3 regions of the Actimicrobium antarcticum genome follow, and region 3 is predicted to be linked to each of the others. Evidence: predicted binding sites of a transcription regulator. Region 3 holds the regulator's gene; each other region holds the start of a gene.
The links. The regulator HrcA, encoded in region 3, represses chaperone genes, less so after heat shock. The targets are predictions, from matches to a motif close to TTAGCACTCNNNNNNNNNGAGTGCTAA.
Positions count from the first base shown of each region.

Region 1: a site for HrcA is predicted at 1,936-1,962, ahead of groES (co-chaperone GroES). Genes of this name have one in related genera too.
Region 2: a site for HrcA is predicted at 5,490-5,516, ahead of rpoH (RNA polymerase sigma factor RpoH). Genes of this name have one in related genera too.

Region 1 is NZ_BAAAZE010000008.1:830,857-840,713, forward strand. Features, by position in the region: gene groL (chaperonin GroEL) at 1-1,434, opposite strand, end outside; gene groES (co-chaperone GroES) at 1,532-1,822, opposite strand; gene ABD720_RS11765 (hypothetical protein) at 2,036-2,239, opposite strand; gene ABD720_RS11770 (ABC transporter substrate-binding protein) at 2,272-3,486, opposite strand; gene ABD720_RS11775 (hydroxymethylglutaryl-CoA reductase, degradative) at 3,635-4,915, opposite strand; gene ABD720_RS11780 (hypothetical protein) at 5,003-5,242, opposite strand; gene ABD720_RS11785 (helix-turn-helix domain-containing protein) at 5,281-7,236, shown strand; gene ABD720_RS11790 (organic hydroperoxide resistance protein) at 7,435-7,854, opposite strand; gene ABD720_RS11795 (MarR family winged helix-turn-helix transcriptional regulator) at 7,982-8,440, opposite strand; gene dacB (D-alanyl-D-alanine carboxypeptidase/D-alanyl-D-alanine endopeptidase) at 8,532-9,857, shown strand, end outside.
Region 2 is NZ_BAAAZE010000008.1:487,728-497,584, forward strand. Features, by position in the region: gene ABD720_RS10125 (cytochrome c oxidase subunit 3) at 1-120, shown strand, start outside; gene ABD720_RS10130 (twin transmembrane helix small protein) at 189-389, opposite strand; gene ABD720_RS10135 (SURF1 family protein) at 469-1,191, shown strand; gene ABD720_RS10140 (SCO family protein) at 1,178-1,804, shown strand; gene ABD720_RS10145 (COX15/CtaA family protein) at 1,811-2,923, shown strand; gene cyoE (heme o synthase) at 2,934-3,821, shown strand; gene ABD720_RS10155 (SCO family protein) at 3,827-4,453, shown strand; gene rpoH (RNA polymerase sigma factor RpoH) at 4,524-5,420, opposite strand; gene ABD720_RS10165 (cell division protein FtsX) at 5,652-6,584, opposite strand; gene ABD720_RS10170 (cell division ATP-binding protein FtsE) at 6,581-7,255, opposite strand; gene ftsY (signal recognition particle-docking protein FtsY) at 7,308-8,348, opposite strand; gene rsmD (16S rRNA (guanine(966)-N(2))-methyltransferase RsmD) at 8,537-9,199, shown strand; gene coaD (pantetheine-phosphate adenylyltransferase) at 9,238-9,726, shown strand; gene ABD720_RS10190 (YfhL family 4Fe-4S dicluster ferredoxin) at 9,740-9,857, shown strand, end outside.
Region 3 is NZ_BAAAZE010000008.1:966,516-976,372, forward strand. Features, by position in the region: gene ABD720_RS12355 (hypothetical protein) at 1-2,612, opposite strand, end outside; gene ABD720_RS12360 (fatty acid desaturase family protein) at 2,782-3,750, shown strand; gene ABD720_RS12365 (hypothetical protein) at 3,740-4,474, shown strand; gene ABD720_RS12370 (ExbD/TolR family protein) at 4,483-4,917, opposite strand; gene ABD720_RS12375 (MotA/TolQ/ExbB proton channel family protein) at 4,919-5,596, opposite strand; gene dapB (4-hydroxy-tetrahydrodipicolinate reductase) at 5,851-6,657, opposite strand; gene ABD720_RS12385 (outer membrane protein assembly factor BamE) at 6,720-7,322, opposite strand; gene fur (ferric iron uptake transcriptional regulator) at 7,399-7,830, shown strand; gene hrcA (heat-inducible transcriptional repressor HrcA) at 7,867-8,907, opposite strand; gene ABD720_RS12400 (HAD family hydrolase) at 8,917-9,639, opposite strand; gene ABD720_RS12405 (NAD kinase) at 9,728-9,857, shown strand, end outside.

The sequences.
Region 1 (9,857 bases), 140 kb from region 3:
GTTGTAACCGAAGTTACCCGTACCTTCGAGCACGCGTGCAACCACGACGGAGGCTTCTTCGCCGGCGTTTTGCACGATCATGCGCAGTGGCTCTTCCATCGCACGCAGGACAATCTTGATACCGGCTTCCTGGTCAGGATTGTCACCCTTGACGTTGATGTTGGCACGTGCGCGCAGCAGGGCAACGCCGCCGCCAGGAACAATGCCTTCTTCCACGGCAGCGCGGGTAGCGTGCAGTGCATCTTCGACGCGGGCTTTCTTTTCTTTCATTTCGACTTCGGTGGCAGCGCCAACCTTGATCACTGCAACACCGCCGGCCAGTTTGGCAACGCGCTCCTGCAGCTTTTCACGATCGTAGTCCGAGGTCGCTTCTTCGATCTGGACACGCACTTGCTTGACGCGCGCTTCGATCGCAACAGCCTGGCCAGCGCCGTCGATGATGGTGGTGTTTTCCTTGCCGATTTCGATACGCTTGGCCTGGCCCAGATCTTCCAGCGTGATCTTTTCCAGTGTCAGGCCAACTTCTTCAGCGATGACTTGACCACCGGTCAGGATAGCGATGTCTTCGAGCATGGCTTTACGACGATCGCCAAAACCTGGTGCCTTGACAGCGCAGGTCTTCAGGATGCCGCGGATGTTGTTGACAACCAGAGTTGCCAGCGCTTCGCCTTCGATGTCTTCTGCGATGATCAGCAGTGGACGGCCAGCCTTGGCGACTTGCTCCAGTACCGGAAGAAGATCACGGATGTTGGAGATTTTTTTGTCGCACAGCAGGATGAACGGATTGTCCAGCGTCGCGGTCTGCTTCTCTGGATTGTTGATGAAGTACGGCGACAGGTAGCCGCGGTCGAACTGCATGCCTTCAACGATGTCGAGTTCGTCGTTCAGGGATTTGCCGTCTTCAACAGTGATGACGCCTTCCTTGCCGACTTTTTCCATCGCTTCAGCGATACGCTCGCCGATCGAGTAATCCGAGTTCGCCGAAATCGCGCCAACTTGCGCGATTTCTTTGGTGGTGGTGCATGGCTTGGCGATCTTGGCCAGTTCTTCGACGGTCGCTGCAACCGCTTTGTCGATACCGCGCTTCAGGTCCATCGGGTTCATGCCGGCGGCAACGAACTTCATGCCTTCGCGGACAATTGCCTGGGCCAGCACGGTGGCTGTGGTGGTGCCGTCGCCGGCGTTGTCGCTGGTACGGGAAGCAACTTCCTTGACCATTTGCGCGCCCATGTTCATGAGCTTGTCTTTGAGTTCGATTTCCTTGGCGACCGAGACACCATCCTTGGTCACGGTCGGGGCGCCGAACGAGCGCTCCAGCACGACGTTACGGCCTTTAGGGCCCAGGGTGACCTTGACTGCGTTGGCCAGAATGTTGACGCCTTCGACCATGCGTGCACGGGCGGCGTCGCCGAAAATAACTTCTTTAGCTGCCATGTTTATAGCTCCTTGAATTCAGTTGAAAGTGCGCTGTGCGGGCTTGCCGCCGCAGCGCCGGACACCAGTGTGACCAGCCTCGGGCTGGTCAGTGGCATCACTTTTGAACGATTGCCATGATGTCTTCTTCGCGCATGACCAGCAATTCGTCGCCGTCGACCTTGACAGCCTGGCCCGAATATTTGCCGAACAAAACGCGATCGCCAACCTTGACATCCAGTGGGCGGACTTTGCCATCTTCCAGGATCTTGCCGTTACCGACGGCGAGTACTTCGCCCTGGTCCGGTTTTTCGGCGGCTGCTTCAGGAATGATGAGGCCGGACGCAGTTTTTGTTTCCTGGTCGAGGCGCTTGACGATGACGCGATCGTGCAAAGGACGAAGGTTCATGAAAACTCCTTAAAATTCAGTAGATTACGATTGTTTTGCGGCAAGACTGCTGCAAAGATAACTTCACTGCGCAGCATTACCGCACCAGAAAAGTGGAAGGCCGGGGACAGTTGTTAGCACTCTCTCCCGACGAGTGCTAAGTATATGGGCGACATCCTTGTTTTTCAAGCAGCGATGGTGAGAAAGACTTTTGGGGAAGTGATCGTTCGCAGCTTAATTTGCGTCACGCAGGATAGGCGACGCGCCATACCGGGCATGCAGGTTCGTGATTTCCAGTGCTTTTTCCATCGTACGGTCATTCGCTGCCATCGCACGGTCATTCAGGCGCGCCAGCGTGCGTTCGCTGTACACGATGAGGCCGGCATCCGCGCCACTTTGCGATGACGCCGGACGACAAGCCGGATCGGGCAATGACAAGAGAACCTCCGTCGGAGGTCCTCATCGACTGCCTATTTCTTCAGCAGATAGCACTTCGAATCGGCAACTTTGGTAAATGCTTCTTCGCCTGGAATGGTGGCGATGATCTTGAGGTAATCCCAGGGCTTCTTCGATTCCTCCGGGGTCTTTACCTGCATCAGATACATATCGTGGATATACCGGCCATCGGCGCGGATATAGCCTTTGCTATAAAAATCATCCAGTTTCATTTTCTTCAGTTCGGCCATCACCTCGTCTGCGTTGTCGGTCTTCGCATTCGCGACCGCTTTCAGATAGGTCGAGGCTGCCGAATAATCCGCAGCCTGGTGCGTACTCGGCATCCGCTTGAATTTCGCAAAAAAGCGATTGGCGAACTTGCGCGACGGCTCGTCCTTGTCCCAGTACCAGCTGTCCGTCATGACCAGACCTTGCGCGACCGGCAGGCCAAGGCCATGGATGTCGTTGATCACCATGAGCAGGCCGGCCAATCTCATGTTCTTGGTCAAGCCGAAGTCGCGCGCACCTTTGATGGAGTTGATGGTGTCGGCGCCGGCGTTGGCCAGGCCGAGAACCTGGGCCTTGGATGCCTGCGCCTGCAGGATGTAGGAAGACATGTCGTTCGCGGTTGGCGGGTGTTTCACCGAGCCGACGACGGTGCCGCCGCTGGCCTTGATCACGTCAGACGTGTCGGCAAACAGCGAGTGGCCGAACGCATAGTCGGCCACCAGGAAGAACCAGGACTTGCCGCCTTGTTTGACCACTTCGGAACCGGTGCCACGGGCCAGCGCGACGGTGTCGTATTCATAGTGCACCGTGTAGGGCGTGCACTCCTCGTTGGTCAGTTTGGCTGACGCTGCGCCGACATTGATGTACACCTGTTTCTTGTCGGCCATGATTTTATTGATGGCCAGTCCGGCCGCCGAGTTTGCGCCGCCGATCAGCAGTTTCACGTTGTGCAGGTCGACCCACTCGCGTGCTTTTGCCGCAGCCGTATCGGCCTTGTTCTGATGGTCGGCGGAGAGGATCTCGATCTTTCTTCCCAGTACCTTGCCGCCCGCATCGTCCACCGCCATGCGGATTGCTTCCAGCCCGCCGCTACCGTCGGTATCGGCATACGGTCCGGACATGTCGGTGATGAAGCCGATACGGATCGGCTGATCGGTCGTGCCCTGGGCCAGCGCATTGCCGCTCAGCGCGCACAAGATGAGGATCGCTGCTGAAATAGTATTCAGGGAATTTTTCTTCATGATTCGTCTCCATGTTTCTGGTGGAAGTCACCAGTTATTTATAGTTTGGTTGTTCTGCTGTTTGATTCATGCCATTGCGTATTCCCTGGCTGCAGCCTCTGCCTTTTTTGCGGCACGGGCATTGGCGTGGTCGTGTGCCGCATTGCACTCAGGATGGTTTCCTGAGTAATTCGGCAGCGTAGTCGGCGCGCACGTCGTGTGCCGCGACCATTGCACGCGCAACCCGGTCGATGTCCGCGCCGGTGGCACCGGCCACGATGGCAATGTTGCGGGCATGCAGCGCCATGTGGCCGCGTTGTATGCCTTCGGTAGCCAGGGCGCGCAGTGCTCCCATGTTCTGCGCCAGGCCGACGGCGACGGCGATTTCGGCCAGTTCCTGCGCCGACTTGAGTTGCATGATTTTCAGTGACAGGCGCGCCAGAGGATGGGTCTTGGTGGCGCCGCCCACCAGTCCGACCGGCATCGGCATCTCGATGGTGCCCACCAGATCACCTTTTTGCGAAATTTCCCAGGTTGTCAGCGATGTGTAGCGGCCATTGCGCGAAGCGTAGGCGTGGGCACCTGCTTCAACTGCGCGCCAGTCGTTGCCGGTGGCGACAATCACCGGGTCAATCCCGTTCATGATGCCTTTGTTGTGCGTGGCGGCACGGTATGGGTCGACCGCGGCAAAGGTATAGGCATCGACGATGCCATTCATGACTTCATCAGCGCTGTAGTTTTCGGTCTTGAGCAAGGCGGGTGGAATTTGCACGCGAGCGCGCGCCAGTCGCAGATCTGCCAGGTTGGACAGGATACGCAGCCGCACCTTGCCGCCGGTAATGGCCTCGATCCGGCCTGCGACAGCCTCTGCCATCGTGTTGACGGTGTTGGCTCCCATTGCATCGCGTACATCCACGATCAGGTGCACCACGACCATTGCGCCGCGCGGGGTTGCCTCGAACACATGGACTTCGATATCCTTGCAGCCGCCACCCAGACCAATCAGCACCTTGTCGCGAGAATTCGCTATCGCGATCAATTCCTCTCTGTGATTCAGGACCGCATGGCGCGCGCCATAGGGGTCGGTCAATCCCATGATCTGTACTTGCGCCCGCATCAACGGGCCGCTGCTGGAAGTCTGAAAGCCACCGGCTTGGCGAATGATTTTTGCCATGAACGAAGCGGCCGCCACCACCGATGGCTCTTCCACCACCATCGGCACCAGGACGTCGCGGCCATTGAGATGGAAGTAACCGGCGATCGAGTACGGCAACTCGAACTTGCCGATGACGTTCTCGACCATGCCGTTGGCCACCTCGAGCGGCAGTGCGTTGGGCTCAGCAATCAGGGCGCGCTCATCCGGCGTCAGGCCGACCTTGGCAACAATCTGGTCCAGGCGAGCTGCGGGGTCCAGGGCGCGAAAATTTGGCAGTCGGGAATCGATTTTCATAGTGTTTCCGGGTGGTAGAGGGATTGGGCTCGCGCCCGCAATGCGATGTCAACATTTTAGGAAGACCACATCGTGTTTTATATGTATTTAAAACACATAAACAGGACTATTTTGTGTATAAAGTTTCTTGAAATTGCCTTCGGGCCGATCGCCGAGAGAATCTGAGTTCTTGCCATTCATCTCAATTGTCATAAAAAAATCATTAAAATTCAGTGCCTTGAAAAATAAGGTCGACGGAAAATGCTGCAGTCCAAACAACAAGCTGTCAGAGAGAAATGTATGTGTCAAAGCCATATTGATGCTGCGCTGCGGAATGAGCGCGCCCATTTCAATTACCTGCACACGTGTACAGCGTCCGGTCGACCATGACCCAAATCGGCGAGCTGGAGGGTCCAATTTCCCGGGCTGGTGTCGAGCATGGACTGGTCACGTTGCTGCATCAGGACGGGGCCAAAGACGACCTGGTGCGGACCCTCGCCAACATCGAGGCGATGCCCGACGACCCGTCGAAAGCCATGTTGATCGATAGCGTGCATAAGGCGATCGCCATCAAGGATCGTCTGGAACAGCATCTTCATCGCGAACGTGGCTTGCTGGCCCTGATCGAGACTGCCCAGGACCTGACGGCGCTGCGCGATATCGATCAGGTGCTGCAGGCGATCGTCCATCGCGCTCGCAAGTTGCTCGGCTGCGATATCGGATACCTGTCTGTCTATGATGACGAGCAAGGCGATTTTTATGTCCGCGCGTCCGACGGCTCATTCTCGGAAAATTTCAGGAAAATCCGGGTCCCCAGCGCGGTCGGCATCTGCGGCTTTGTCGCGCGCAATCGGTCTCCGTATTGTTCGTCGGATTACGAAACAGATAGCCGCTTTGCCCATACCAAGCTGATCGATTCGGCGGTAACCGAGGAAGACATCCGCTCGATACTGGGTGTGCCACTGCTGGCCGGTTCCAGTGTGAACGGCGTCCTGTTTGTCGGGAATCGCTATGTCCGTGCTTATCAGACATGGGAAATGTCAATACTCTCCAGTTTGGCGGCCCATGCTGCAGTCGCCATTGAAAATGCGCGGCTCTTCGAGCAAGCCCAGAACGCACTGCGGCAGGCCAGTGCAGCCAATCGCGACCTCGAGAAGCAGCGTGCGGATACCCACATTGCTGCGGAAGCGCATGAGCGGCTGACGTCGCTGGTTGCGCGTGGCGGCGGATTGAAAGAAATCTGCGAGATGGTGTCTGCCATGCTGGATGGGCGCGTTGTGGTTCTGGATCAGGGAGAGCAGGAGCTGTTTGCAGTGGGCGCGGTGATCGGCGATGCGGTCGAGCGGAGCGGTGATTCGTACGCCATATCGGACAAGATTCATGCAGCATTGGGTGAAAGCAGGGTGCTGGGGAAATCAGTGCCGGCGTTCGTCACCGATCATCAGGTTTGTCGCGTGTCGGCGGTGATCGGCGGGCGAGGTCTGCTGGGCGGATTGGTCATTTATACGGACAAGGAGTTGAACGATGTCGCCGTTCGCATCTTCGAGCGCAGCTCCATGGTGACTGGCGTCGTGCTGCTTTCCGAGGATAAATCCGGGATTGCGGCCCGGCGTGATCTGCCGGTCATCTTGCGCGATCTCCTCAATTACACCCAGGACAACGCCGTGCGGCTTGCTCAGCGCGCAGCGAACCATGGATTTGATCTATCGAAATCGATGTACATGCTGCTGCTGAATGTGGAGCAGGGCGATCTCGGCTACATCCTGAGCCGGATGCGCGCCGCGCCCTATCTGGCCGATATCCTGTTCGACGAGATCGACGGCGCGCTGATCTTTGTCGCGTCAAGCGCGACCAGGACGGATTTGCGACAGGCAGTATGGCGTTTTCTTTCAGAAAACAAGAGTGAGGTGGTTACCGGAGTGGTCTCGAAACCGGTTGCGCATGCATCCGACATGCCGGCGACCTATCAGACGCTGTCACGCTGTCTGGCCGTGCTGCCCGCGCTTGGCCGCAGCGGTTCCATCTTCAACGAATCCGAGCTGTCCTTGTATTCAATGCTGTTTGCCGGAAAATCACGCGAGGAAATCGATGCATTCCTGGCGTCGGTGCTCGGCAAACTGCATCCTGGCACTGACGCCCGCAAGGCCGAGCTTTGTAAAACGCTGCTGGTGTTTCTGGACGCCGGACACAACGCCCGCTCCGTCGCCCTCGACCTCAAGATTCACATCAACACTTTTCGCCAGAGACTGGAGTCCATCCATGCCTTGCTGGGCGAGGGCGCACTTGCTCAACGCAGTCTGGACATTCACGCCGCGCTACGAATCTGGGCGTTGCGGCAGTAGACCTTCTGCTGCGACCAGCGGCAATTAGCCGCAATTGGTCATGAAATTCGGTCGGTGCTTGGCAGTTCGCTTGTTCAGCCATCTGAGGAAGAAACGATTCGGCGTAAGGCCAACGTACACTCAGTTCTTCCAATAAAAAACGGCCGCCGCCGGAGATGACTCCGGAGGCGGCCGTTCGTTGTTGCGGTCAAGCCAGCATCAAACCAACACGATCTTCACATCCACATTGCCACGGGTAGCGTTCGAGTACGGGCACACTTCATGTGCCTTGTTGACCAGAGTTTGCGCTACGTCCTTGTCCATGCCCGGAAGTGCGATGTTCAGCGTCACGGCAATGCCGAAACCACCCTTGTCGTTCGGGCCGATACCGACTTCGGCATGGACCGATGTGTCGGCTGGCACGGCGACCTTGGTTGCTGCACCGACAAACTTCATCGCGCCGATGAAACAGGCCGAGTAACCCGCCGCGAACAGCTGCTCGGGATTGGTGCCGTCACCGCCGCTGCCGCCCATTGCTTGTGGTGTGGTCAGTTTGACGTCGAGCTGTTTGTCGCTGCTGATCGAACGGCCGTCACGACCGCCGGTGGTAGTGGCTTCTGCTGTGTAGATGATTTGCATGGTGGTTCCAATAGGATGGTGTTGGTGCTTCAGGAGGCATCTTTTTCGATGGCGTGTCTGAGTCTAACGCGCAATTAGATTGTGTGCAATTTAATTTTGATCAATGTTGTTGATGGCCTTGCTGGCATCATTCGTTGCTGCGTACCAGATCGTCCCGGATCAGCATCAGTTGCGAACGCATGTCCACCAGGGTTTTTGGCGTCTGTCCGCTGGCACAGAGGATTTGTTGCGGGATGGCCTGTGCCTTGCGCTTGAGCAGTTTGCCTTCGCGGGTCAGCGTGATGCGGACCTGACGCTCATCGATCTCGTCACGTGACCTCAGTACCAGCGACAGCACTTCCAGTCGCTTGAGCAAGGGTGTCAGCGTGCCGGAGTCGAGGAACAGTTTTTCACCGATGTCCTTGACCAGGACATTGTCCTTTTGCCAGAGCACCAGCATTACCAGATATTGCGGGTAGGTGATGCCGAGTTTTTCCAGGAAGGGTTTATAGGTCTTGGTCATCGCCAGTGAAGCGGAGTACAACGCGAAGCAAAACTGGTTGTCCAGCGCCAGCATGTCATCCGTGGCGAGTTTGGCAGAAGGCATAGGTGTTCCTTGATATGACGGGTAGTCGCGCATGGGATAATCGGTCGTCACATTACTATGGCGAATTGGTTCCAATGCTATGCGAATTCCGATGAGACTCCAACTAGTGCTACTCGCTTTGTTGCTTGCCAGTGCAGCCCATGCCGCTCTGCCGGTGCCTGTCGCCGCCGCGCTCAAGCGCGCCGGGATCGCGCCGGCGGCGGTCGGGCTGCAGGTGATCGATGTCGCCAGCGGCAAAAGCGTGCTCGCGCTCAATCCCGAACTGGCCCTCAATCCGGCCTCGACCATGAAGCTGCTGACCACCGACGCGGCGCTCGAACTGCTCGGTCCGACCTACACGTTCGCCACGCGCGCCTACACGCGCGGCACGCGGCGCGGCGACCAGTTGCTGGGTGACCTGATCCTGCGTGGTGGCGGTGATCCGAAACTGGTGGTCGAAAACTTCTGGCTATTCCTGCGCAAGATCCGGGCACAGGGCGTGCGCGTCATCCGCGGCAATCTGGTGCTCGACCGTGGCGCTTTCGACGCCACCGTGGTCGATCCGGCGCTGTTCGACGGTGACCCATTGAAGGCATACAACGTCGCGCCGGATGCCCTGCTGCTCAATTTTCACGCGCTGGCGGTGCGGTTCACGCCGGATGCCGCGCAGGGCCAGGTGCAGGTGACGTTTGACCCTGGCCTGGGTGCCTACACGGCACGGCCGCCACAGCTGACCACTGGCGACTGTATTGGTGACTGGCGCCAGGCGATGCGGGCGCAACTCGGTGCCGAGCGTGCCAGTTTTGACGGCTCGTTTGCCAGCGGCTGTGGTGAGAAGACCTGGCAACTGCATCCGTACGACATGCCTCGCAACCGTTATTTCGAGCTGGTGTTTCGCCAGCTCTGGAGCGAACTGGGCGGAACTCTGGAGGGCAGCGTGGTAGATGGCACGCTGACGCCGGAGGCACTGCTACTGACACAGTGGGATTCGCCGGCGATTCCCGAGCTGATCCGCGATGTCAATAAATTCAGCAATAACGTGATGGCCCGCCAGCTATTCCTGACGCTCGGAACGACTGGCTCGCTGCAGCCTGCGAGTGTCGACGCCGGCAGGTCTGCCGTGCTGCGCTGGCTGGCTGCAAAGAACATCGACGCGACCGGACTGGTGCTCGAAAACGGCGCTGGCCTGTCACGTATCGAACGCATTTCTGCCGGCACGATGGGGACGGTGCTGGTGGCGGCATTCCGTTCACCGACCATGCCGGAATTCATCGCCTCGCTGCCGCTGGTGGGCTACGACGGCACCATGAAGCAGCGCTTGCGCAGTGACGGCGTAGCAGGGCACGCGCATATCAAGAGCGGTAGCCTGCAGGATGTGCGCAGCATCGCCGGCTACGTGTTTGCGGCGTCGGGACGGCAGTATGCAGTGGCGTTCCTG
Region 2 (9,857 bases), 480 kb from region 3:
CGTGTTCTGAAGGGACACTTCACTGCGGAGCAGCACTTTGGCTTCGAAGGCGCTGCCTGGTATTGGCACTTTGTCGACGTGGTCTGGCTGGGCTTGTACGTCGTGGTGTACTGGCTGTAACGCGTTCGCCTCGCCGATCTGGCAAAAAAAGCCGCACCTCGGTGCGGCTTTTTTACTGGGTGTGCAGTCTAGTGCAAGCCAGTCGGCTGTATCCAGCCCATCCGGTATGACACTAGCAGCAGTCCGAACATCAGGATGGAAAATCCGACGCGCATGGCGAGTGCATATACGGTGCGGTTGGTCTTGCCCTTGTCTCTCATCAGAAAGACGAATGCCGAGCCGAGGCTGCCAAGTATCAGGATGAAACCGATGGCGATGAGGATTTTCATGGTGCTGTCTTGCCGTGTGCCGCCCCGACGCAGTACATGCGAAGCAGCAATTCGTGGCCTGTGTTAAAAGTTGATTGTAATGCGAATCCGATTCCACTTCCGCCTCATTCCCTTCGTTGCTGCTTCCCTTCTGGTGTTGCTAGGCATTGTGCTAGGGCAATGGCAGACGCAACGGGCACTCGCAAAGCAGCAGATCGAGACCAGTCTCGCAGCGCGCGCAGCAGCCCCTGCTCTCGTGCTTGGAGAGAACCTCGTCAAGCCTGAAGACGCCGAATATCGCCGCGTCAACGTGCGCGGTCATTTTGTTGCGGACTGGCCGGTCTATCTCGATAATCGACCGTACAACGGACGTCCGGGCGCGTATGTGGTGATGCCTTTCAAAATCGACGGCAGCTCGCTGCATGTCCTGATCGAGCGCGGCTGGATTCCGCTGAATATTGCAAATCGCAGTAAAATTTATCCGTTTCAGACGCCCGCCGGTGACGTCGACATCAGCGGAATCGCGCGCCGTCGATCCGGTCATGTAATGCAGTTGGGTAGCCCGGCACCGCTAACGCGTGGCGCCATGGTGCAGAACCTGGATCTGGCGGAGTTCGCGCAGGCATCCGGCATGACACTGCAGCCTATCCTGATTGAACAGGCAGCAAGCCCGAATGACCAGCAAGAGGGTTTGGTGCGCGACTGGCCGAAGCCATCGAGTGGCATCGACATGCATCGTGGTTACGCATTTCAATGGTACGCACTGGCCTTGATGGCATTTATCTTTTTTGTAGTGACAGGATTTCGACGTGAAGCAAAATAAATTATCTCCCGCTGCCATCACCCCGCAACAGGCGCAGCAATCGTCAGGCCGCTGGAAACTGTTTGCCGTATTCGCGGTCTGCGCGTTTCCGCTGATTGCGTCCTACTTCACGTATTACGTGATCAAGCCGCAAGCACGCACCAATTACGGTGACTTTATCGACTACATGGTGCATCCGATACCGGCCGACCTGAATTCGACGGCGCTCGATGGCAAGCCAGTTGCCTTGAAAGAGTACGAAGGCAAATGGATCATGTTGCAAGTCGATGGCGGCGCCTGCGCAGAACCTTGCAGCAAGAAGCTGTACGACATGCGCCAATTGCGCCTGACTCAGGGACGTGAGCGTGACCGTGTCGAGCGCGTCTGGCTAATTACGGACAAAGCTCCCCTGGACACCTTGCTGATGCGCGAATTTGACGGCACCCGCTTGTTGCGGGTGGATGCCGCAGCGGTGGCCCGCTGGCTGCCAGTGGAGGCGGGCGGCAACGCCGCAGATCACATTTATCTGATCGATCCGCTTGGTCGCCTGATGATGCGTTTCCCGAAAGATCGCGATCCGAACCTGATCAAAAAAGATCTCGGCAAGCTGCTCAAAGCTTCCAGTATTGGTTAGCCCGCGATGCTGATTCAACTGGGCATCATGGGCCTACTGGCCGCGATACTGCCGCTGACCATGGTGTGGGTATCCTCCGATGCCAACAAATATCGCAAGCTGGCCGCAGTGACGTTGTTTCTGACGTTTGACCTGATCATCTTTGGTGGCTTTACGCGGCTGACCGATTCGGGCCTGGGTTGCCCTGACTGGCCCGGCTGCTACGGCCATGCGAATCCGTTTCAGGCACACGAACATATCAGCGCTGCACAAAGCGCCATGCCCACCGGGCCCGTTACCGTATTCAAGGCGTGGATCGAAATGATCCATCGTTATCTGGCGATGGGTGTTGGCGTGCTCATCGTCTCGTTGATGGTAATTGCGTGGCTGCGCTGGATCAAGTCGGCACGACGGCATGCGCGTTTCGCACCGGCCATGCCGACGCTACTTTTTCTGTTCGTCTGTTTGCAGGGGGCGTTCGGCGCATTCACGGTCACCATGAAACTGCAGCCGATCATCGTGACTTGCCACCTGTTGCTCGGCCTCGGATTGCTGGCGATGCTGACCTGGCTACATGTCCGTCAGCGCGAACATCCTGCGTTATCGCCGACGGCAGTCTCGCTGCGTGGGCCGGCGTTACTGGGGGCGCTGTTGCTGTTCGTTCAGCTTGCGCTGGGTGGCTGGGTGAGTACCAATTATGCCGCGCTGGCGTGCACTGATTTTCCGACGTGCCATGGCGTCTGGCTGCCACAGATGGACTTTGAAAATGGCTTCACGCTATGGCGCAAACTGGGTATGACAGCCGACGGCGAGTACCTGCCGTTTCCTGCCTTGACAGCGATTCATTACGTTCACCGCAGCTTCGCTTTTGTGGTCGCGGCAGTGCTCGGATGGCTGGCACTTCGCGCCATGAAGATTAGCGGGATGCAGGTTGTGGGTCGCTGCCTGCTTGCCGCTCTGGCCGTGCAGCTCTGCACCGGATTGGCGACGGTCTACTTTAACTGGCCGCTGGCGATCGCGGTTCTGCATAACGCGGGTGCGGCACTGCTGGTGCTGATACTCACCATGTTAAACTACAAGACCCGTCTCGCACCCCACGGTGCGCCAGCTTCCATTGCCCGACCGCCCACGGCGTACTGACCCTGACCGAATGACCACGCTGACCTCTTCCCTGCCGAACCGTTTTGCCCAGTACTGGGCGCTGACCAAGCCGCGTGTGACCCAACTCGCGGTGTTCTGTGCCGTCATCGGCATGTTCCTGGCGACTCCGGAGTTGCCAGACTGGCGCATCGCTGTTCCCGCCACCATCGGTATCTGGTTGCTGGCCGGCGCCGCATTTGCGGTCAATTGCCTGGTCGAACGCGAGATCGATTCGCGCATGGCGCGTACGGCACGTCGACCGATGGCGCGTGGCGACATCACGGTGCCGCAGACCTTACTATTTTCGGGCGTCATTGGCGGGATCGGAACCTGGGTGCTGTATCACTTTGTCAATCCGCTGACCATGTGGCTGACGTTCGCCACCTTTGTCGGTTACGCCATCATTTACACGATCATCCTGAAACCGGCGACACCGCAAAACATCGTCATCGGCGGACTGGCCGGTGCGATGCCACCAGCGCTAGGCTGGGCTGCGATTGCCAATGATGTACCGATGCAGGCATGGATACTGGTATTGATCATTTTTATCTGGACGCCGCCGCATTTCTGGTCGCTCGCGCTGTATCGTCGTGATGATTATGCGAAGTCGGGCTTGCCGATGCTGCCGATCACGCACGGCATGGTATTTACCCAATTCCATATCTGGTTGTACACAATTGCCTTGGTCGCAACCACCTTCCTGCCGTATGCGGTGAACATGAGCGGATTGATCTATCTGGTCAGCGTGATACTGCTCGACATCGTCTTCATGTGGTACGCATGGCAGGTCTATCGCCACTACACCGACCAGATTTCGCGCAAGATGTTTGCGTACTCCATCCTGTACCTGGCGCTGTTGTTTGCTGCGCTGCTGGTCGACCATTACTTTAAAATCTGAATCCCATGCGCCTCATTCAATCACTTTTGTTAGTTCTTGCGCTGGCTACAGTCGCAGGCTGCGAGCCAGCATCGACCACCAGCGGCGGCGATATGAAGTTTTCGCCGGTTACCAGTCAGTTCAAGAACACCGATGTCACCGGTCTCGAGTACGCGAAAGATTTTGCGTTGACGGACCACAACGGCAAGCCGCGCACGATCGCCGACTTCAAGGGCAAGGCCGTGCTGATTTTTTTCGGTTACACGCAGTGTCCTGACGTGTGCCCGACCACGATGGCTGAAATGGCTGCCGTCATGAAAGAGCTGGGGCCGCTGGCGGACAAGGTGCAGGTGCTGTTCGTGACACTCGATCCGGAGCGCGACACGCAAGCCTTGCTATCCAAATACGTGCCCGCTTTTGACCCACGTTTTCTGGGCTTGTACGGTGACAAGGCGGCAACCGAAAAAGTCGCGAAGGACTTCAAGATATTTTTTCAGAAAGTGCCTGGCAAATCGGCCGACAGCTACACCATCGACCATACCGCCGGCAGTTATGTATTTGATGCGCAAGGCCGTGTACGTTTGTTCGTGCGTCACGGTCAGGGTGCAGCACCGATCGCGCATGATCTGAAACTGCTGCTGGAAGCACCCTGAAATAGCGGGTCGCGAATAAAAAAAGGCGCTCGTCAAAGCGCCTTTTTTATTGCGAGAACAGCCCGCTACATTATTCGAACGCCGTCAACGTTCCCTTCATTTTTTTCAACGCAACCACCTCGATCTGGCGAATACGTTCGGCAGAGACGCCAAACTCTTTTGCCAGTTCATGCAGCGTCGCACCTGATCCATCATCATTGGCCAACCATCGCGATTCAACGATCCGGCGCGAGCGGTCATCCAGTTTGCCCAGTGCCTGTGACAAGCCTTCGCTCTGTAACCTGTCGTATTGCAATGCCTCCAGCACGTTGGTTGGCTCGTTGCGGTCGGAGGACAAATAGGCAATCGGTGCAAATTTGTCGTCTTCGTCATCGGTTGGCGCTTCCAGTGCGATGTCACGGCCTGACAGCCGCGTTTCCATTTCAACGACTTCTTCGCGTTTGACGTTGAGTACCAGTGCCAATGCATCCACCTGTGCTGGCGTCATCGAATCGAGACCGACTTTGTGGCTGCGCAAATTGAAAAACAATTTGCGCTGCGCCTTGGTCGTGGCGACCTTCACCAGGCGCCAGTTCTTCAGGATGTATTCATGCATCTCGGCCTTGATCCAGTGCATTGCATACGACACCAGTCGTACACCTTGATCCGGATCGAAGCGCTTCACGGCCTTCATGAGGCCAATGTTGCCCTCTTGGATCAAGTCGGCGTGCGGCAAGCCATAACCCAGGTAACCACGGGCAATCGACACGACCAGACGCAGGTGCGATAGCACCATACCTTGCGCAGCGCCGAGATCGTTCTGATCCCGCAAACGTCGCGCCAGTGACATCTCTTCTTCGTGCGTCAGCATCGGGAGACGGTTGACAGCGGAAATATAGGAATCGATGTTGCCCAGCGTGCCGGTGAAACCAAGCGCCAAGGCGTTGCCCGGAGGGACCATTGCAGTTTTTGTAGCAGATGCTTCCATTATTTCTCCTTGCTTCCGTATAGGAATGGGCCGGTGGGTAAAACGATCCGGCCAGTGACGGCAACCATATTAGCACTCTCGCTAAATGAGTGCTAATGGCCATCGTTGAAGTTCCACATAGGTATTCACTATGAGCAGAGACTGCTAGTGACTGATCGCTGATCAGGTTCGCGCGAAAGTACTTGGAGTCCGGGCAACCGGGAAGGTTGCATGATTAATGATACTAACGGATCAGTGATCCGAGGCAGATGCCAGGTGGCGAGAGACGGAGAGCACTGCGCCGGCGAATCCCAGTAACGCGCCCAGTATCAGGAACAGTACCGTGGCCATGGAATCGAGCGGCACAAGCCGGAATTCCGATGCGTACAGACGAGCAAATTCAGCGACAGCTGTGTTGATCGGACGCAGAGCCAGTGCCACCAAAACGGTTGCAAGTCCGGCAGCGCACACGCCCAGCAGTGCACCTGTGTAGTAAAAGGGACGGTAAATGAAGGCGTCGGTGGCACCAACCAGTTGCGACACCATGATCTCTTCACGCTGCGTCAGGACCTGCAGGCGTATCGTATTGAACACCACGGTAACCACGACAATTCCCAGCGTAGTGGCCAGAATCAGCAACACCACAGTCAGCAAATGCACCAGCGCCGACAAACGTTTGATCCAGGCAGAGTCCACTTGAACATGTTCGACGCCTGGCAGCGCTTGCAGGCTGGCAGCAATGGTATCGACTGCGGTCGCTTCGGCAGCACTCTCGAAGCGCGGCAGTTTGATCAGGTAGCCGTCCGGGAGTGGATTCGCGCCGAGTATCGCCAGTGCTTCGGATAGCCCTGACTTTTGCTTGAGAAGGTCAAGTGCCTTTTCGCGCGGCAGAAATTCGATTTTTCCTGGTCGCTTGTTCTCCACCAGGATTTTCTTAATGCCCTGTCCGAGTGACAGCGCGTCGCTGCGCGAAAACGTCATGTCCAGGAACACGCTGATTTCAGGCTCGACGACCAGTTCTGCGGACAATGGTCGCAAGTTCTCGAGAACCGTCAGTCCGGTCAACGGCAGGGCGAATGCAATGGCAATCACCAGTGCATTGAGTAAAAAGCTCACTGGCGCACTGATGGCATTCCGGAAGGCCTGGTGCAACGCAAAAAAATGGTGACGCAGCCAGGTGTTCATGCGCTCGCCCCAGACGGCCAATGGTCGGTCAATTGGCCGTGTTTCAAATAAATCACCCGACCGGCCGCACCAAGAATCTGTTCGTCATGGCTGGAGACCACACACGTCACACCGGCACCGTGGAATGACCTGAGTGCATCAAGAACCAGATTGGCGCTCTCGCGATCCAGATTCGCAGTCGGTTCGTCCGCCAGGATAATTTTTGGACGATTCACGATGGCGCGGGCGATAGCCACGCGCTGTTGTTCACCACCAGACAACGACAGTGGCGCCGCCAGTGCTTTGTCGAGCAGCCCGACCCGATCCAGCGCGGCGCGCGCACGTCGCTCCGCATCGCTGCCGGAGGCGCCGCAGACCAGCAGTGGCAGCATCACGTTGGCCAGTACGGTGCGGTCCTGCAACAGGCGTTGTTGCTGCAGGATCAATCCAAGATTGCGTCGCAGATACGGCAAACCGGAGCGGTTGAGCTTGCCGACATCCTGACCATTCACGCGCACAGCGCCGGCCGTCGGACGTTCGATCGCCGCAATCAGCTTCAGCAGCGTTGACTTGCCGGCGCCGGATGGGCCCGCCAGAAAAACCATTTCCCCATCGGCGATCTCCAGTGAGATATCGGCCAGGGCGGTGGCTTCGCGTGCATAGCGTTTCGTGACGTGCTGGAATTCGATCATCGGTCAGTAGGCGTCGGTGTGGGCTTGGGTTTGCAATGCATGTGCCAATCGATCAGTCACTCGCGTCACCCAGCAGGGCGGTGACAAATTCTTCAGCATTGAACGGTTGCAGGTCTTCGATCTGTTCACCAACGCCGATGAAGTACACCGGTATTGGCCGCGTTCTGGCAATCGCGGCAAGAACGCCTCCCTTGGCGGTGCCGTCCAGCTTGGTCACGACCAGGCCGGTCAAACCGAGGGCATCGTCAAATGCCTTCACCTGCATCAACGCATTCTGTCCGGTGTTGCCATCGATGATCAGCAGGATTTCGTGCGGCGCATCGGCCATGGCCTTGGCCGTCACGCGCTTGATCTTCTTCAGCTCTTCCATCAGGTGCAATTGCGTAGGCAAACGGCCGGCGGTATCCACCATCACCACATTGATTCCCTTGGCGCTGGCGGAATGCACGGCATCAAACGCGACTGCCGCGGGGTCTCCCGATTCCTGGGCGATGACCGAGACATTGTTGCGCTCGCCCCAGATCGTCAATTGCTCGCGTGCCGCCGCACGAAACGTATCGCCCGCAGCCAGCAAGACCGATTGTCTATGCGCCTGAAGGTGCTTGGCCAGCTTGCCGATCGTGGTGGTTTTGCCGGCACCGTTGACACCGGTAATCATCATCACCATCGGTTGATGACGGCCGAGTTCAAGCGGTTTTTGCAGCGGCTCCAGCAGCTTGATCATCAATTGACGCAGCGCTGATTTCACTTGCGCAGCCTCGGTCAGTTTCTGATCCTTGACGCAGCGTTTTAGTTCGGTGAGCAGGAACTGGGTGGCGTCGACGCCGGTATCGGCCATTAGCAATGCGGCTTCGAGTTCCTCGTAAAGATCGTCATCGATGCGTGCACCAATGAACAGGGTAGTCAGGTTGGAGGACGTCTTCGACAGACCACTTTTGAGACGCGCCAGCCACGAGCGTTTTGCTTCTGCCGGCGCAATGGCGGGAAGGGCAACGGGAGCATCCTCCTCTATCGGCGCTTCGACGACTGGCGCGGCGATTTCGGGGACGGAATCAAGTTCTGGTTTGGGGTTTTTTTTGAAAAAGCTGAACATCGCAAGTTGGGTGTAGGGGCTTCGCAGAACGGCTGCGCACGCAAAACAACGTCGAGCGCCATTCTAACAGAGCATGTAACCGCCGAATCTGCTGCGCAGCGCAGGATCGATGGTTAAAACTCGCTATACTCCCGATCCGATGACGCCGCGGCATGAACTGGCGTACCGAACCTCTCCATAAGATAGCCATGCCAAAAAAGCCGACCCAAAAACCCGCTCCCAAGCCGCGTCAACGACCCGTATTGGCCCATCAGGTACGCATCATTGGCGGCGACTGGAAACGCACGCCACTGCCGGTGCTGGACTCCGCAGGTCTGCGCCCGACCCCGGATCGCGTGCGCGAGACGGTCTTTAACTGGCTGACGCATTTGCTGGATGGTCAATGGACTGGCGTGGCGTGCCTTGATCTGTTTGCCGGTACCGGCGCACTCGGTTTTGAAGCCGCCAGTCGCGGTGCCGCACGGGTGCTGCTGGTTGAAGAAAACCAAGCCGTGGTGCGCCAGCTTGAAGCGAGCCGGGATAAATTACACGCGGGTCAGATCACTATCCTGCGCGGCGATGCCCGTACGATGGCGCAGGGTTTGCAACGTCGCCTGACCGGCCCGGCCGACCTGTTCCAGGTGATCTTTCTGGACCCGCCGTTCCATGCAGAATTATTGCCGGCGATGTTGCCCTTATGCGCGGATTTGCTGGCCGATGGCGGATTGGTCTATCTCGAAGCCGGTCAGGCACTCGACAACGAGAATTTGCCCGAGTGGCTCAACGGCTGGCAAGTGGTCCGTGCCGATCACGCCGGCATGGTTTTTTTCCATTTGCTGCAGCGCCAGAATCGCCCGGAAATTGAGGCATAATGCGGTTTCCAAAATAAGTGACACTCCAGGGAGCTACGATGGTCACCGCCATATATCCAGGTACATTTGATCCACTCACGCGGGGTCATGAAGATCTGGTGCGACGTGCTTCCGGACTCTTCGGGAAGCTGATTGTTGGCGTCGCAGACAGCAAGAACAAACGACCGTTTTTCGATCTCGAAGAACGTTTGACGATTGCCAATGAAGTACTGGGTCACTATCCGAACGTGATCGTAGAAAGCTTTTCCGGCTTGCTGAAAGATTTCGTGCGCCGGCATGACGCACGCGTCATCGTGCGCGGATTGCGGGCAGTATCGGACTTCGAATATGAATTCCAGATGGCGGGCATGAACCGGTACCTGTTGCCGGAAGTAGAGACTCTGTTTCTGACACCGTCCGATCAGTACCAATTCATCTCCGGCACCATCGTGCGCGAGATCGCCATTCTTGGCGGTGACGTGTCGAAATTTGTTTTTCCGTCAGTTGAAAAATGGCTCAAGGAAAAAATCGCAGCAGGGCAGGAATAACGGAGTCCGTACCATGGCATTGCTGATTACCGACGAATGCATCAATTGCGACGTGTGCGAGCCGGAATGCCCGAACGACGCGATTTTCCTCGGGCCGGAAATCTACGAGATCAATCCGGCCAAGTGCACCG
Region 3 (9,857 bases):
GAGCTGTTCAGATTGCGTTGCGCGAGTAACTGTGCCGGCAATCCGAAGATGGACATCGACGCCTGCCGTCCGATGATGCCGAGTTGTCCGCTTATATGACGAAACCGTTGAACGAACGGATTTTTTTTGTATTGCACGCTATGAAAGGCCGTGGTCGGCTTCAGATTAACGGCGACATTTTGCGAGGGCGGTACGGGTTCGCCGGATACGTCGCCGGTCGCGAGCGCATTGCCAGTCAGTGCCAGTCGCAGCGTTCGCGGCACGACATCCGCGTTGCAGAGCTGCTGCATCAGCCCATCCATGGCGTTCTTCGCTGCGCCGTCGGCCGGCGTCATGGCATGGCCTGCCAGAGCGATATCCAGATCAAACTCCGGCGCGGGTTCTGCCAGTTCGGTTTGTTGCAGTTGCGGTTGAATTTCGCGCCCTTGCATGGCTGCGCGGTCGCCGGCGCTCTGGTGTGCGCCCGGTTGTGCACCTGCCTGGGAAACGAAGACGAATTTATAGTCGTTGAATTTGGGGCCGCCGTAAGTACCGGCAGCCTTGTCCGCACTGATCCCGAGATCCACTGCAGGGACGACGATATTGAGCACGATGCCGATGAATGCCGAGCCGGCATTGGCATGGGTATAGCGCTCGCTTTCGCCGGCAGTCAGTTCCTTGGAGAGCCGGATCGACTCGACCTGTTCTTCGGCGGTACCACAAAATAATCGACGCACATCCTGATCCGTGATCGCGGCAAGTCGCCCGGTAGCATTGGCCCGACGCGGGCTATCCACGTCGGGGTTGGCGGACAGCTTCAGATCTTGCAGTGCAAGTTCCAGGTTGAACATGTCGAACAGATGATCGCGCATCAAGTTCTTCTGCTGGTCGATCGCCCGCTTGCTTTCGATTGTCTGGCCTGACCGGCCATGTCCGGTGCCGGCAAACACACCCGGTTTGAGCGCCAGCAAGCGCTTGTGCGATCGTGCCACCTTGCCCTGGAGGATGCGACTGGCGGCGTTCAGGCGGATGCTCATCGGCAGTTTCCAGGCATCGACGACAGTCTTGACCGCAAAGTCGTTTTGATGACGGGCGCTGAACTGCGCATTCAATGCGGCCAGTTGTTGCTCACTGGCTGGTCCGGTGGTGGGGTCTTGCGCAGCATTGGCAGTCATCGCGTTGGCAGAGTCCAGATGCGAACGATAGGCTTGCCAGTTGGCCGAGGGATCAAGACCAGCGTGCGCGGGTGCGGCGCGGGTGGTTTCTGCCAGCCGTTCCAGCAAGCGCGTTTTGGCAGCTTGCCTGATCCGTTGCCTGGCTGGCCGTTTGCAAAAGCGCGGCACTTTTCTTTCCTGTAAATAGTCGGAATAGGCTTTTGCGCGACTCAGCATGCCGGCGGAATCTTCGCCACTCAGTACTTCCAGCATTTTTACCAGGGCAACAATTGCACGTTTGGCTTTTTCTTCGCCGTCGCGTGAGGGGCCGGTACTGAGCTGGTAACCGAGATACATCGCCACGGTCAGTGCTGCCGCCCCGGCGACCAGTCCGCCGGTGACGGCCGCGCCGATGAAGACCGGCGTCATGATCGCGAGCAGACCGGCCGTCAGGGTAGCGCTGAAGCCGGTATAGCTGGTCAACAGGTAACGCAGATTGCCAAAGAATTCAATTTTTGCGCTTTCGGAGGCGGCCTTGTAGTTGAACTTGACCGATAGCTGGTGGCAAATTCGGGCGAATGCCAGTTCCAGCCGTTGCCGGGTCTCGCGCAGCGCGTTGGGGTTCGGCGTGGTTGCCTGCTGCGCGCGTTCCAATGCCTGCATGGCGCTCTGCATTTCCTGCAGGTTTTTTTCCGAGCCTTTCAAGATGCGCATGACGGCCAGCGATGCCTGCAACATGTTGGGCGCCCGCTTGGCCGCAGGCGCTGCATCGGCCCGTCCGAGCTGCATCACGTCTTCGGCACAGGCGTTGCGAAAGCGGCGGGGTCCCGCCGCAATGACGGCAGCCGAGGTGGCACTTTGCGTCAACAGGCGCGCGGCGACCAGGGCGACTCTGGTCACCGGATCGGGCGCCAACAGGATTGCCGCGCTCAGCGAGTTGCTGACGGTCGCACCCACGGTGGCATGCTGCCGATGGAGACCGCCGGTACCGGCGTGTTTGAAACTCTCCAGCATGGGCTGCGGATCTTCTTCACCGACGGCGGCAAGGAATGCTTCGATTTGTGCCTGGTAATAATCCTGCTGCGTTGCCGATGCGGGCAACAGCCGCTGCGCTGCATGAATCTGCGGCAGGTTCCTGCGCTCGTAGTCGAGTGCTTTCATGCGCGACAGGGCGACGAGCGATACCTTGCCAGGGTCGTGGCGAGTCTGCTCATCGATCCATCTCTGGCAAATGTCGCCCGCTGCCGTTGCCCATTCTGCAGGGAACTTCAGCGCTGGCAAATCCGGTACTTTTTTGGTGTTGAACAGTCGCGCGATCCGGGTGCGCATCGTGTTGTTGGCGGCCTGGGCGTGTCGGTCATTTGCCTGATGGCGCGCATCGGCAGCGCGTGGCGACGCGACAACGATCTCGTCGATAGCTGCAAGGGCAGATCGGTGAGAAAGAGGTGCGTTGCTGCCGGATGCTATGGCGTTAAGCATGATGGTGGGTCGGAAGAGTCAGAGATAATTATTCGAAGCAGTGCGCTCCATGAGTAGCTGCCCACGCTGTGTGGTTCCATGCGTTGTTCTTTCTTCATGTCACTGCACGGACATAATTCACCGCTAAGTTAACGACAAAATATCGTTAAATCGCTGAATGGAGTTGCCCATGTCCACCACCACACCCGTTTTCCCTGAAAAAATCATCCTGCCGCGGGCGCTGCTGAAAGCGCTGGCCAGGCCCGCGCCGATTCGGTTGCTGTTACAGACCGGCCTCGAATGGCTTTGTATCTTCGGTCTCATAGTGCTGGCGACCTGGTCGTCGCACTGGGTTATCAGCTTGCTCTGCATGGCTCTGATCGCCACGCGCCAGCATGCGCTGTTGACGCTGATGCATGATTATTCCCACTACCAGCTCAGCCGCAAGCGCGCCTGGCTCAACGATCTGGTCGGCGACGTCTTCACCGCCTTCCCGTTTTTCATCACGATCCATGGCTTCCGCCGCAACCACATGCTGCATCACAAACATGCCTGGACCGAAGACGATCCCAACTACGTGGCGTCCGCACGGAAGCTGCGCTACCAGTTCCCGAAAACGCGGCAGCAGGTGTGGTCCGACGTGCTCAAACACGGCATCGGCTGGTACACGCTGCAGGAGTTGAAGCGCTACACAGTGGATGCGGGTATGGCCACTTCGCTGCCGCGCAGCACCGCGATTTACCGGCTGGTGTTTGCACTGGTTCTGGTCGCTGCGGTGACCTACTTCGGCATGTGGCACACGCTGCTACTGTACTGGATCGTGCCGCTGGCAACTGTCCTGATGGCGATTCTGTATGTGCGGGATCTGGGTGAGCATTTCGGCTTGCCTGCAGAGGGCTTTGCCAATTCGCGCACGGTTCTGGTCGGCTGGCCGGAACGCTTGCTGATTGCGCAGAACGGCGTGAATTTCCATGCCGAACACCACCTGTTTCCCTCGGTACCTTTTTTCCGGCTCGGTCGGTTGCACCGGAGTCTGATGCAGGAGCCCGCCTTTCGTGCCCGCGCAGTCATCACGCAAGGCTATCTGACCGGCGTGCTTGCCGAACTCTCGGCAGCAGCGCTGCACACACCTTCCAAAGGAGTCGATCATGTTTGCTGACTGGTTACGTCGCCTCACCGCACCGCGATTTCAGACGCGTTATCTGCAGCAGACCGATATCCCTGCCTTGCTGGCGCTGGAACATGCCAAATGGGAACCGAACCAGGCGGCCACCGAGAGCATGCTGCGGCAACGCATCGCTGCCTATCCGACACTGTGTATCGGATCGTTTTGCCTCCAGTCGGGCAAGGCGCTGGCATCGACCTTCATGCGGCCAGTCAACCCGGCCATCTTTACCGCGCCGACCCGGTGGGACGTGACCGCCAACTTGCCTGCTGCCTGCGAACTGCACAGTGACACCCGGGCGCTGTTTGGCATCAGCCTGAGCAGCACGAATGCCGCTGCCGCCGACGATCTGTACCGGTTTTTTTACCCGCGTGCGCTCAAGGCCGGGTGGCGCGATGTGTATCTGGGTTCGCCGATGCCGGGCTTCCGGCGGGCCCGTGAGTGCAAGCCGGACCTGCCCGCCTGGGAATATGTCCACAGCAAAAAGCGTGGACGCTCCGGCGAGCCGCTCGATCCGCAGTTACGGTACTACTTCCGGAAAGGCTTCCGGCAAATCGTGTCGATCCAGGAGAATTATTTCCCGCATGAACCATCGCTGGATTTTGGCGTGATCCTGCATGGCGTGATTCCGCTGTCCCGGCCGAAGCGGTTCTGGCAGGGCACGCCGCTGCCGTTGATCGAATCGCTATCGTCGATGCTGTTCCGGTTTATCCGCTGACCTTGTTGTCAGCGCGCCGGGGAGCCGGTCGGCTTGGGCTCGGTCACGAAGCCCAGTTTGCTCAGGCCATTGCTTTGGGCAGATGCCATGACTTGCGCAATCACCTCGTAGCGTGTCGATTTGTCGGCCCGCAAGCGCAGTTCAGGTTGCGGAGTGCGCTTGCCCGCGTCGGCAAAGCGCTGTTCGAGTTCGGGCGTGGTGATCGCCGTATCGTTCCAGTACAGGGTGCCGCTGGCATCGATGGCGAGCTGGATGGTGGCCGGGTTGTCGGGCGCGGAGGCCGATGTCGCCTGCGGCAAATCGAGCTTGATTGCCTGCGTCAGCAGCGGTGCCGTCATGATGAAAATCACCAGCAGTACCAGCATCACGTCGACCATCGGCGTGACGTTGATCTCGGCCATGGGCGCAGGAGTTTGTTTGTCGTTGAATCCGCCGAAGGTCATGTCAGTTTCCTACCCGTGCGCCGGTGGTCAGGAAGGCGTGCAGGTCATGCGCGAAGGCATCGAGTTCGGCTAACGTGACGCGGTTGACGCGGGTGAATGCGTTGTAGGCCAGCACTGCGGGGATCGCTACAGTCAGTCCGAGCGCGGTCATGATCAGTGCCTCGCCAACCGGACCGGCTATCTTGTCGATCTGTACCGTACCGGCCGTCGAGATCGCCGCCAGTGCGTGATAGATACCCCACACCGTTCCGAGCAGACCGACAAACGGGGCGGTCGCACCGACCGAGGCCAGCAAGGTCAGACCACTTTCGAGACGCGAGGAGACGCGGTTGATTTCCTGGCGCAGCGTGCGGGTGATCAGTTCGCCGCGATCGCTGGCGGCATTGAGAGAACCGGCGGCGGGCGTCAACGTGGCAGCGTCGGCACTGCGGGCCGCCAGCGGGGTGTAGATGTTTTCGGGATCGGCTAGTTTCAGGACGGCGACGGCGTCGGCGATGCTGGGAGCTTTCCAGAATGCATCGAGGGCCACGGCACTGCGCCGCAGTCGCCACGCGCTCCATGACTTGGACAAAATGAAGTACCAGCTCACCAGCGACATCAGCAACAGCAGGTAGGCCACCGCATGCGAGATGGCGTCACCCTGAGCCCAGTAGCGGGCGAGTTGTGGCGAGAGATTCATGCTGCTCCTGGGTAAAAAGTCAGGAGTGCAGTGTAGACGGGATCGGTATCTGGTACCACAGCGCAACCGGTTTTCCAACGGCTGTGGCGGGTTGGCGACTCTGCTGCTGCATAGTCGCGTGAGCGGGCTGGTCGGGCAACGAAAAACAGCTGAAGGACTTGATCCGGACCGCGCCCGCCTTCACGCCGGTTGGTATCAGAGGCGATGCTGGTGGTGTCTGACGTGCCGGCTCCGGACGCAGTCCCACCATCGTGTCATCGCAGCCCGAGCACGTCCTGCATGTCGAACAGGCCGGTAGTTTTGTTTGCCAGAAAGCGTGCTGCGCGCAAGCTGCCGTGGGCATACGTGACGCGGCTTGATGACTTGTGCGAAATTTCGATCCGTTCGCCGATGCCGGCAAACAGCACCGTGTGGTCGCCCACGATATCGCCGCCGCGAATGGTGGCAAAACCGATCGAGGACGGATCGCGTTCGCCGGTTACGCCATGGCGGGCAAAGACACCGACTTCATCGAGATCCCGTCCGACTGCCTTGGCGATGACTTCCCCCATCTGCAGTGCGGTGCCGGATGGCGCATCAACTTTCATGCGGTGATGGGCTTCGATGATTTCGATGTCGTAGCCTTCGGCAAAACTCTTGGCGGCCATCTCCAGCAATTTCATCGTGACATTCACGCCCACGCTCATGTTGGGTGCGAAGACGATCGCGGTCTGTTCGGCTGCGGCAGCAATCGCCGCTTTGCCGGCAGCATCAAAACCGGTGGTGCCGATGATCATCTTGATGCCGTGACTGGCGCAATACGCCAGATGTTCCAGCGTGCCCTCCGGGCGGGTGAAATCAATCAGGAAGTCCGCATCCGCCAGGCCGTCGGCCAGTGCCGAAGTAATCAGGACGCCGCTGTTTTTGCCAAGAAACCCGGTGACATCGGTGCCGATTGCTGGTGCTGCGGCAACATCGAGCGCGCCCGTCAGCGTGGTGTCAGCGCTGGCCAGGATGGTTTCGGCCAGCATGCGACCCATGCGGCCGGACGCGCCGGCGATGGCAATTTTCAGTACAGTCATGGAAGCAATCGTCAGAGTGTTGGTCAAGTCGGTGTCAGCCGAACGTCAGGCGCAGACCCCATTTATTGCGTCGGTCTGGCCGCGGACGGAGCAACTGCCGGTGCCGGCGCAAGTGGCTTGGTTTTCTTGGGAACGGCACCCGCGATCAGTGCCAGGTAGTCGACTTCGGTGGGCAGGTTGCCGCCTTCGAATCGGCTGACACGTCCATCCTTGAAAAAGACCGTGACCCGGCTCGACAGGACTTCGTCATTGCGCTTGAGCATGCGGAAGACATAGTCCCAGCGATCGGCATGGAAGATATCGGTAATCAGCGGGGTGCCGAGTGCGAAGCGGACCTGGTCTGGCGTCATGCCTTCTTTCAGTTGCAGCACCATTTCTTCGGAGACGAAATTACCTTGTGGAATATCGATCCGGTACGGTGACAACACGCCCAGGAAGCGTCGCGCGCTGGTTGGCGTGCTGCGCTGCATGCCGCTATTGGCGGTTGCCGCGCTGGCGCTTTCGGCGGTGACTTCAGGAGTGGTTTTGGTCGCACTGGCCATGCTGGCCGGCGCTTCCATCAACGGGTTTTTGGAGGCACATCCGGCCAGCAGCGACAGACTCAGAAAACCAGCGGCAGCGAGCCGTACGGAACGAGGCAGAGAAATGGGGAGCAGCATTTGCATGAAGGATCTCGATTGATTGAGTCGGGGCGCGAAAGCGCTATATCATAAAGCAGTTACTCACTACCCAGCCAACAACATGTCCAATAACCCATCTGACCTCAAAGCCAGCGGACTGAAAGCCACGCTTCCCCGCATCAAGATCCTGGATATTTTTCATCAAAGCCAGGTGCGTCACCTGAGCGCCGAGGATGTCTACAAGATCCTGCTGGCAGAAAACATGGATGTCGGACTGGCCACCGTATACCGGGTACTGACCCAGTTCGAACAGGCCGGCCTGTTACACCGCAACCATTTCGAAACCAGCAAGGCCGTCTTCGAACTCAACGAAGGCACGCATCATGATCATCTGGTGTGCCTCGACTGTGGCATCGTCGAAGAATTTTATGATGAAGAGATTGAGTTGCGTCAGCAGAAGGTCGCTTTGGAGCGCGGTTTCACTATCGCCGAGCATTCGCTGGCACTGTACGGCCACTGCACGAAGAAAGATTGCGCGCATCGCACCCGGTGATGCGGTGTGCGGGCCAGCAAGCAAGCGGGCAGTGATTTATTTGTAGTGTTTGTCCGTCGCGCTGCTCAGTGCGTTCGACAGCAACTTCGCCGTGATATCGACGATCGGAATCACCCGTTCATACGCCATGCGGGTCGGACCGATCACCCCCAGCGTGCCGACCACGCGGCCATTGATTTCATACGGCGCCGTGACGATGCTCATCTGCTCCAGCGGCACCAGGCTGGATTCGCCGCCAATAAAAATCTGTACGCCCGTGGCCCGGTTCGACAGATCCAGCAATTGCAGCAGGCTGGTCTTCTGTTCGAACAAATCAAACAGCTTGCGCAACGAGGACATGTTCGATGACAGGTCGCTGACGCTGAGCAAATTACGTTCGCCCGAAATCACCACTTCATCGCTGTTGTCGGCCATCGCGTCGCTGCCCACTTCGACCGCGGCATGCATCAGTGGCGTCATGTCGTCGCGCAGCTGGCGCAATTCATGTTGCAGGCGCAGGCGGACGTCATGGAAGCTCAAACCGCCGTAATTGAGATTGATGAAGTTGGCCGCCTGCACCAGTTGCGCCGGGGTGTAATCGACATCGCTCATTAGCAAGCGGTTTTGCACGTCGCCATTGGGCGCGACGATCACCAGCAAAACACGCCGCTCCGACAAACGCAAAAACTCGATTTGCTGAAACACTGACTCACGTCGCGGTGTCAGCACTACACCAGCGAATTGCGACAGCGAAGACAACACTTGCGCTGCATTGGCAATGACTTTTTGCGATGAGCCGCTATGGATGCGTGATTGCAGGCGCGATTCCAGCGCACTCTCGTCAATGGTGTCGACCGTCAGCAGCGTATCGACAAAAATCCGGTAGCCGCGCGGTGTCGGGACACGTCCGGCTGACGTGTGCGGGCTGGACACGAAGCCCATTTCTTCCAGGTCGGACATGATGTTGCGGATGGTCGCCGGCGACAGATCAAGTCCTGAAATCTTCGCCAGCGCGCGCGAGCCGACCGGCTGACCGTCGGCGATATAGCGTTCCACGAGGGCTTTGAGCAGGGTTTGGGCGCGGGCGTCTAGTTGCATTTTGGTATTTTAGCGAGCGATTGGTGCCGGGGCCAGTATTATCCGGTGCTCCAGCCAGTGTTCCAGTTCAAGCAGGCTGACGCAACTGGCATCGGGCCGGACATGGTCGGGCAGGGTGCGTGAAAAGCGGTTCATCCAGACCGCGCGCAGGCCGGCTTGCTGGGCACCGACCACATCGAGCAGCGGATCGTCGCCGACGTACACGGTTTCGGCCGGATCAACTTCCAGCGCGCTGCAGGCCGCATGAAAAATGGCCGCATCTGGTTTGGCCGTACCGAACTGGTGCGCGGCAATCGAAATCCGGAAGTGACCGGCCAGGCCGATGGTGTCGAGGTCCGCCGAGCCATTCGAGATCGTCCCGAGTGCCACGCGTCCGCCGAGTCGCAGCAGCGACGGCAGCACATCGTCGTACGGTGTCACGGCATTGCGGGCGGTATTGAAGATGGCCATCGCGCCATCGACATGGACCGGGTCGGCACCGCTGGCATGGAAGGCTTCGGTCAGCCCGGCATGACGCAGGCCGACCAGATCGACTTTGTAACGGGGTTCGGCGGCCAGGATTTCCAGGCGGCGCGCGCGCATGGTTTCGATGCTGTGATCCTGCGCGACGGCTGGCGCATGCCTGCGCAGCCAGTCGTGCAGGATGGTTTCGGCGCGCACGATCACCGGCACGATCGGCCACAGCGTATCGTCGAGATCGAACAGTAAGGCCTTGATCGGAAGCTGGTTCATCACATGTTTCCCGTCGGGTTGTTCATCATAAGTAGGTCCGGCTGCGGCATCCTTCAAGAGGGCGACGAATTATGGTCTAATCCGAAGCATGTCGCTTCCCACCCCTGCCGGTCTGCCGGTCCCCCCGCTGAAAACCATTGCCATCATCGGCAAGCCCATGGCCGCCGGTATCGCGCAGTCGCTGTCCGAGATCGCCGATTTCCTGGTCGCGACCGGGC